Linked DNA regions of Piscinibacter sp. HJYY11. The main gene of each other region encodes a partner of the protein of the gene in region 2 in a complex. Links are inferred from orthologs where the notes say so. Each region holds a gene or a part of one and is shown on either strand. Other genes may lie near its edges.

Region 1 (3,493 bases), 3.0 Mb from region 2 along the record:
TCACACCGAAGACGGCATGGGTGCGAGGGAAGAAGCCCATCTGGTCGAGGTTCTCGAACAGCGCCCCGACGGCATGCGGGTTGTGGGCCACGTCGAGCACCAGCGTCGGCTGGCCAGGCACGATCTGGAAGCGGCCCGGCAACTCGAGCGTGGCCAGGCCGCTGCGAATCGCCTGAGCGTTGATCGGCAGGCGATCCCGCAAGGCTTCAAACGCCGCGATCGCGCCCGATGCATTGAGCAGCTGGTTCGCACCGCGCAGCGCCGGGTACGCCAGGCCGCTGTAGCGACGGCCTCGGCCGGCCCAGCCCCACTGCTGCTTGTCGCCTGCGAAATTGAAATCGACGCCGATCTGCCAGAGGTCTGCGCCGATGCTCTTCGCGTGGTCGCCCACGCTGGCCGGCGGCACCGGGTCACTGAAGATCGCCGGCTTGCCCGGCCGCATGATCGCGGCCTTCTCGCGGCCGATGGCTTCGCGGTCGGGGCCGAGGTACTCCATGTGGTCGAGCGCAATGCTGGTGATGACGGCGCAGTCGGTGTCGATCACGTTGACCGTGTCGAGCCGGCCGCCGAGGCCGACTTCGAGGATCACCAAGTCGAGCTCGGCCATCGACAGCAGCCGGAAGATCGCGAGACTCGTGAACTCGAAATAGGTCAGCGGCATGTCACCGCGTGCCTTCTCCACCGCCTCGAAGTGCGGCAGCAGATCGCCAGCCGACACCATCGACCCGTTGACGCGGCAGCGCTCTTCGAAGTGCACGAAGTGGGGCTTGATGTAGAGGCCCACCTTGTAGCCGGCGTGGAGGCCGATTGACTCGATCATCGTGCAGGTCGAGCCCTTGCCGTTGGTGCCTGCCACGGTGATGACCGGCACCTTGAAATCGAGGTTCAGGCGGCGCTTCATCTCCTCGCTGCGCGCAAGGCCCATGTCGATGTTCTTGGGGTGCAGGCGCTCGCAGTGGTCCAGCCATTCGGCCAGCGTGGTGGGCAGGGTCATGGGATTGAAGGAGGTTTGGAATGCACAAGGGCGGCCGAGGCCGCCCTTGTCGCGTTGAGGCCGTGACGATCAGGCCACCGCGTCCGCGCTTTGCCGCTGCAGCATGGCGATCGATTTCGCGATGACGGTGCGCAGCTCGCGACGGTCGACGATGGCGTCGATGGCACCGGTCTGCATCAGGAACTCGGCGCGCTGGAAACCTTCAGGCAGCTTCTCGCGCACGGTGTCGGCGATCACGCGCGGGCCGGCGAAGCCGATCAGCGCCTTGGGCTCGGCGATCACCATGTCGCCCATGAAGGCGAAGCTGGCCGACACGCCACCCATCGTCGGGTCGCACAGCACGCTGATGAAGGGCAGCTTGCTCTTCGACAGATGCGTGATGGCCGCATTGGTCTTGGCCATCTGCATCAAGCTCAGCAGACCTTCCTGCATGCGGGCGCCGCCGGTGGCGGTGAAGCTGATGAAGGGCACCTTCTGCTCGACGGCCATCTCGACGCCGCGCACGAAGCGCTCACCGACCACCGAGCCCATGGAGCCCCCCATGAAGTCGAACTCGAAGCAGGCTGCGACCACGGGGATGGTGTGCAGCGCGCCGCCCATCACCACGAGGGCATCGGTCTCGCCAGTGGCTTCCATGGCCTGCTTGATGCGATCGGGGTAGCGCTTGCTGTCCTTGAACTTGAGCGCATCGACCGGCACGACCTCCTGGCCGATCTCGTAGCGGCCTTCGCCGTCGAGGAAGGCATTGAGGCGCGCACGTGCACCGATGCGGTGGTGGTGGGCGCACTTGGGGCAGACGTTGAGGTTCTGCTCGAGGTCGTTCTTGTAGAGCACCGTCTCGCAGGACGGGCACTTGATCCACAAGCCTTCGGGGACGGTGCGCCGCTCGGCCGGGTCGGTCTGCTGGATCTTCGGAGGCAGCAGTTTTTCAAGCCAACTCATGCGGGAACTCCTTTCAGGGAATCGAGGGCCGCGCGGATCTCGGCGATGAACGCCGCGCCGGCGGAAGCGACATTGTCGCGCGTTTGGGTTTCGAGCAGGCTCACGATGCGGGCGCCAATCACGACGGCATCCGAAACTGCGCCAACAGCCTTGGCCGTCTCGGCATTCCGTATGCCGAAACCGACACCGACCGGCACCTTCACGTGGGCGCGGATGCGCGGCAGGTTGTCGGCCACCGACTGGGTGTCGATCGCGCCGGAGCCCGTCACGCCCTTGAGCGACACGTAGTAGACGAAGCCGGTGGCGACCCGGGCGACGTCCTTGATGCGCTGGTCGGTGGAGGTGGGCGCCAGCAGGAAGATCGGGTCGAGGTCTGCCGCTCGCATCTGCGTGGCAAAGGCCTCGCATTCTTCGGGCGGGTAGTCCACGACCAGCACGCCGTCGACACCGGCCGACTTGGCGTCGCGCACGAATGCCCCCTCGCCCGCGCGCTGGTCGTAGCGCTCGATCGGGTTGGCATAGCCCATCAGCACGATGGGCGTGGTGTCGTTGCTGCGGCGGAACTGGCGCACGAACTCGAGCACCTGCGGCATGCCGATGCCCTTGGCCAAGGCGCGCTCGCCGGCGGCCTGGATCACGGGGCCATCGGCCATCGGGTCAGAGAAGGGCACGCCGAACTCGATCACGTCGGCGCCGGCCTTCGCCATCGCCAGCATGACCTCGACCGTTGCGTCGGGGTACGGATCGCCGGCCATCACGTAAGGAATCAGCGCCTTGCGGCCTTGCGCCTTAAGCGCTGCGAACACGGCCTGGATGCGGCTCATCACCTGGCCCCCTTCACCGTGCGGCCGGCCTGCGAGGGGCGGTCGAAGTATTCGGCGCCGGAGAGGTCGGCCACGGTGCCGATGTCCTTGTCGCCACGCCCGGAGAGGTTGACGAGGAGGTGCTGGTCGGGCTTCATCGTCGGGGCCATCTTGATGGCTTGCGCAACGGCATGCGAAGACTCGAGCGCCGGGATGATGCCCTCGGTGCGGCACAGGCGGTGGAAGGCGGCGAGCGCCTCGTCGTCGGTGATGCCGACGTATTCGGCGCGACCGATGTCCTTCAGGTACGCGTGCTCGGGGCCGACGCCGGGGTAGTCGAGGCCGGCCGAGATGGAATGCGTCTCGGTGATCTGGCCGTTGTCGTCCTGCAGCAGGTAGGTGCGGTTGCCGTGCAGCACGCCGGGCGAGCCCTTGCTGAGGCTGGCCGAGTGCTTGCCCGATTCGAGCCCCTGCCCTGCGGCTTCAACGCCGATCAGGCGCGTCTTCTCGTGCTGGATGTACGGGTAGAAGATGCCCATCGCGTTCGAGCCCCCGCCCACCGCGGCGATCACCGCATCGGGCTGGCGGCCGATCTGCTCGGGCATCTGCAGCAGGCACTCGTCACCAATGACGCGCTGGAAGTCGCGCACCATCGCCGGATACGGGTGCGGGCCGGCCACGGTGCCGATGATGTAGAAGGTGTTCTCGATGTGCGTGACCCAGTCGCGCATCGCTTCATTGAGCGCGTCCTTCA
Region 2 (3,961 bases):
GGGGGCGTAGGCCTCCTTCAGCTCTTCCGCCTGGCGTTCGAGGATGCCGGCGAGCACCAAGTGTCCGCCTGGCTTGACGTGTCCGCACAACAAAGGCGCCAGCAGCTTCAGCGGTGTGGCGAGGATGTTGGCCAGCACGAGGTCGTACTCGCCCTTCGCCGCATCGGGCAGGCCGGCCTGCAGCGTCACCTGGTTCGCGCTGGCATTGGCTTTCGTCGACACCACGGCGGCCGGATCGATGTCGACCGCGTCGATCAGCTGAGCGCCATGCAGCGCCGCACCGATGGCAAGGATGCCCGAGCCGCAGCCGTAGTCGAGCACGCGAGGCCAGGCTGTCGCGTGCTGCGCCGTCCAGCGCAGGCACATGCGGGTCGTGGGATGTGTGCCGGTGCCGAAGGCGAGGCCGGGGTCGAGGCGGATGAAGCGCTTCGCTTCGGCGGGCGGCTCGTGCCAGGTCGGCACGATCCAGAAGTCGCGCGTGATGGACACCGGCGAAAACTGCGACTGCGTGAGCCGCACCCAGTCTTCATCGGGCACCGCCTGCAGCGACTGCACGTGGACGCCTTGCGCCCAGTCTTGCGCCAGCAACAACGTGGCGGCATCGGTGGCGGTCTCTTCACGCTCGAAGAGCGCCTTCACCACCGAGCGTTGCCAGCCGCCACGCGGCGCCGGCATGCCGGGCTCGCCGAAGAGCGCCTGCTCATGGGCGGTGTCGGCGTCGGCGTCTTCCACCGAGACCGACAGCGCCTCCAGCTCGTCCATCAGCGCATCGGAGACGGGCTCCACCAGCGCTTCAGGTACGACGAGCAGCAGCTCCAGCATTGCTCAGCGCTTGTGGTGCGACATCCAGCCCTCGAGGTAATGGATGCTGGTTCCACCCTCGATGAACTTCGCGTCGGCCATCAGCTCGCGATGCAGCGGGATGTTGGTGAGGATGCCCTCGACCACCGTCTCCGACAGTGCGATGCGCATGCGCGCGAGTGCCTGGTCGCGTGTGTCGCCGTGGGTGATGATCTTGCCGATCATCGAGTCGTAGTTCGGCGGCACGAAGTAGTTGGTGTACGCATGCGAGTCGACCCGCACACCGGGCCCGCCCGGCGCGTGCCAGGTCGTGATGCGGCCGGGCGAGGGGGTGAACTTGTACGGGTCTTCGGCGTTCACGCGGCACTCGATGGCGTGGCCGCGCATCTGGATCTGCCGCTGCGTGAAGGGCAGCTTCTCGCCGGCGGCCACGCGGATCTGCATCTGCACGATGTCGACGCCGGTCACGAGCTCGGTCACCGGGTGCTCCACCTGCACGCGGGTGTTCATCTCGATGAAGTAGAACTCGCCGTTCTCGTACAGGAACTCGAAGGTGCCGGCACCGCGGTAGCCGATCTTCTTGCAGGCGGCGGCGCAGCGCTCGCCGATGCGCTCGATCACGCGGCGCGGGATGCCCGGCGCCGGCGCTTCCTCGATGATCTTCTGGTGACGGCGCTGCATGGAGCAGTCACGCTCGCCCAGCCAGACGGCGTTCTTGTGCTCGTCGGCCAGCACCTGGATCTCGATGTGGCGCGGGTTCTCGAGGAATTTCTCCATGTAGACCGCCGGGTTGCCGAAGGCGGCGCCCGCTTCGGCCTTGGTGGTCTGCACCGCGTGCAGCAGCGCGGCTTCTGTGTGCACCACGCGCATGCCGCGGCCACCGCCGCCGCCGGCGGCCTTGATGATCACCGGGTAGCCCACCGCACGGCCGATCTTGACGATCTCCTTCGGGTCGTCGGGCAGCGCGCCTTCCGAGCCGGGCACGCAGGGCACGCCCGACTTGATCATGGCCTGCTTGGCCGAGACCTTGTCGCCCATGATGCGGATCGACTCGGGCGTCGGGCCGATGAAGGTGAAGCCGCTTTGCTCCACACGTTCGGCGAAGTCGGCGTTCTCGGACAGGAAGCCGTAGCCGGGGTGAATGGCTTCGGCGTCGGTCACCTCGGCGGTCGAGATGATCGCCGGCATGTTGAGGTAGCTCTGGGCCGAGGCGGCCGGGCCGATGCACACGGCCTCGTCGGCGAGCTTCACGTATTTCGCGTCGCGGTCGGCTTCAGAGTAGACGACGACCGACTTGACGCCCATCTCCCGGCACGCGCGCTGGATGCGCAGTGCGATCTCGCCTCGGTTGGCGATGAGAATTTTCTTGAACATGGCCCGCGCCTTATTCGATGACGAACAAGGGCTGCCCGAATTCCACGGCCTGGCCGTTCTGTGCCAGCACCTGCGTCACCGTGCCGGCCTTGTCGGCCTCGATCTCGTTCATGATCTTCATCGCTTCGATGATGCAGATCGGGTCGCCTTCCTTGACCACCGTGCCGACCGTGGCGAAGGGCTTGGCGCCAGGGCTGGCCGCACCGTAGAAGGTGCCGACCATCGGCGACTTGACGATGTGGCCGGTCGGGGCGGCAGGGGCAGCTTCGGGGGCCGGCGCGGCGACCGGCGCTGCGGCCGCCACCGGTGCGGCGGCTGCGACCTGCGGGGGCGCCGCCTGGTAGACCACCGGCTGGGCGGCCACGGCCACGGCGGCCGGGTCGCTCTTGACGATGCGCACCTTGCCATCGGCTTCAGTGATCTCAAGCTCGGAGATGTTCGATTCAGACACCAAGTCGATCAGCGTCTTCAGTTTGCGCAGGTCCATGTGTTCTCCAACTCCTGTCGTTATGGGGCGGCCGATCGCCAGCGAGGGCGACGTGCCGGGTCAGGCCCTAGGCCTTCTTGGGGCCGCGCTTGAGCGCATGGCCCAGGGCCAGGCGGTATCCATCGGCGCCCAGCCCGACGATCACGCCTTCGGCGAGATCGGAAAAATAAGAATGGTGGCGGAATGGCTCGCGACGGTGCACATTCGACAGGTGCACTTCGATGAACGGGATCGCGACACCCGCGAACGCATCACGCAAGGCCACGCTGGTGTGCGTGAAGGCGCCTGGGTTGATGATCACGAAGTCGGTGCCGTCGAGCCGTGTGGCCTGAACACGGTCGATCAGCGCGCCCTCGTGGTTGCTCTGGAAGCTTTCGAGGGACGACCCGGCATCGGAGGCGATCTTCGCGAGTTCTGCGTTGATCTGATCCAAAGTCGTCGAGCCATAGACTGCTGGCTCGCGGGTGCCGAGCAGATTGAGGTTGGGGCCGTGCAGGACGAGGATCTTCATGGCTTCAAAAGCGAAGGCCGGACTTTACGCGTTTTTGAGCGCTGATCCGCGCAGGAAGCCAAATTATTGCCCTGAGGCGAACTTTTCAGCCCAAATCGCCAGGTCTTCCGGCTTGAGAAGCCCGAGTTTGCGGAAGACGGCCTTGCCTTGGCGATCGAAGGCGACGCTGAAGGGCAGTGCGCCGCTCGGGTTGCCCAGGTTGCGGCTCAGGTCCACGCCGTTCAGCCCGGCCAGACCGATCGGAAACGTGATTGGCAGCTTGCCGAGAAATTCGCGCACAGGCGTCGGGCTGTCGATCGCCAGGCCGACCACGTGCCAGCCTTTGGCCTTGTGCTCTTTATAGAAGGCGTCGAGGAGCGGCATTTCCTTCACGCAGGGCGCGCACCAGGTCGCCCAGAAATTGAGCACCACCGGCTGGCCGCGCAAGCTGGCCATCGAAAGCTCGCCACCTTCCGGCCGTTCGAAGCGCTCACGCCAGACGGCCTGCTCGGCACCGGCGTCGGCCTCCGTTTCGCGGTGGCGCCACCAGGCCCAGCCCGCACCGCCGGCGGCCGCAACGACCCCCACACCGCCGGTGAGCAGGGCATTGCGGCGGTTCATGGGGCGCTGTCGTCCAGCAGCCGGCGCAGCGCTGCGAGGTCGCCCCGCTCGGACTGGCCGCGCCCGTCGGGCTTCAGCGCGCCGCGCAGGTCGTCGTGGTCGAGGATGCTCATGTGCACGGTGACCGGCTCGCCTAGCTCGGGGCTCATGCTGCTGACGGTCAGCACGTCGATCGGCTCGCCGCGCGG

Evidence for each region.
Region 1: the proteins of accC (region 2) and accD are in contact, whole or in part, in a solved structure (PDB 8UXZ), measured with the Escherichia coli proteins. The link is inferred for Piscinibacter sp. HJYY11 from one-to-one orthologs.

Annotation. Positions count from the first base shown.
Region 1 is NZ_JAERQZ010000001.1:1,405,319-1,408,811, forward strand. The notes cover bases 1-2,999. They hold accD (acetyl-CoA carboxylase, carboxyltransferase subunit beta), read right to left. Parts: upstream 1,937-2,999; coding sequence 1,064-1,936; downstream 1-1,063. Other genes in these bases: folC (bifunctional tetrahydrofolate synthase/dihydrofolate synthase), read right to left, coding at 1-994; trpA (tryptophan synthase subunit alpha), read right to left, coding at 1,933-2,760; trpB (tryptophan synthase subunit beta), read right to left, coding at 2,760-2,999. In the rest of the region: more of trpB, read right to left, coding at 3,000-3,493.
Region 2 is NZ_JAERQZ010000001.1:4,428,640-4,432,600, forward strand. The notes cover bases 1-2,973. They hold accC (acetyl-CoA carboxylase biotin carboxylase subunit), read right to left. Parts: upstream 2,176-2,973; coding sequence 826-2,175; downstream 1-825. Other genes in these bases: prmA (50S ribosomal protein L11 methyltransferase), read right to left, coding at 1-822; accB (acetyl-CoA carboxylase biotin carboxyl carrier protein), read right to left, coding at 2,186-2,662; aroQ (type II 3-dehydroquinate dehydratase), read right to left, coding at 2,730-2,973. Outside these bases: more of aroQ, read right to left, coding at 2,974-3,173; JI745_RS20805 (TlpA disulfide reductase family protein), read right to left, coding at 3,237-3,773; JI745_RS20810 (hypothetical protein), read right to left, coding at 3,770-3,961. UniProt on the Escherichia coli protein: This protein is a component of the acetyl coenzyme A carboxylase complex; first, biotin carboxylase catalyzes the carboxylation of the carrier protein and then the transcarboxylase transfers the carboxyl group to form malonyl-CoA.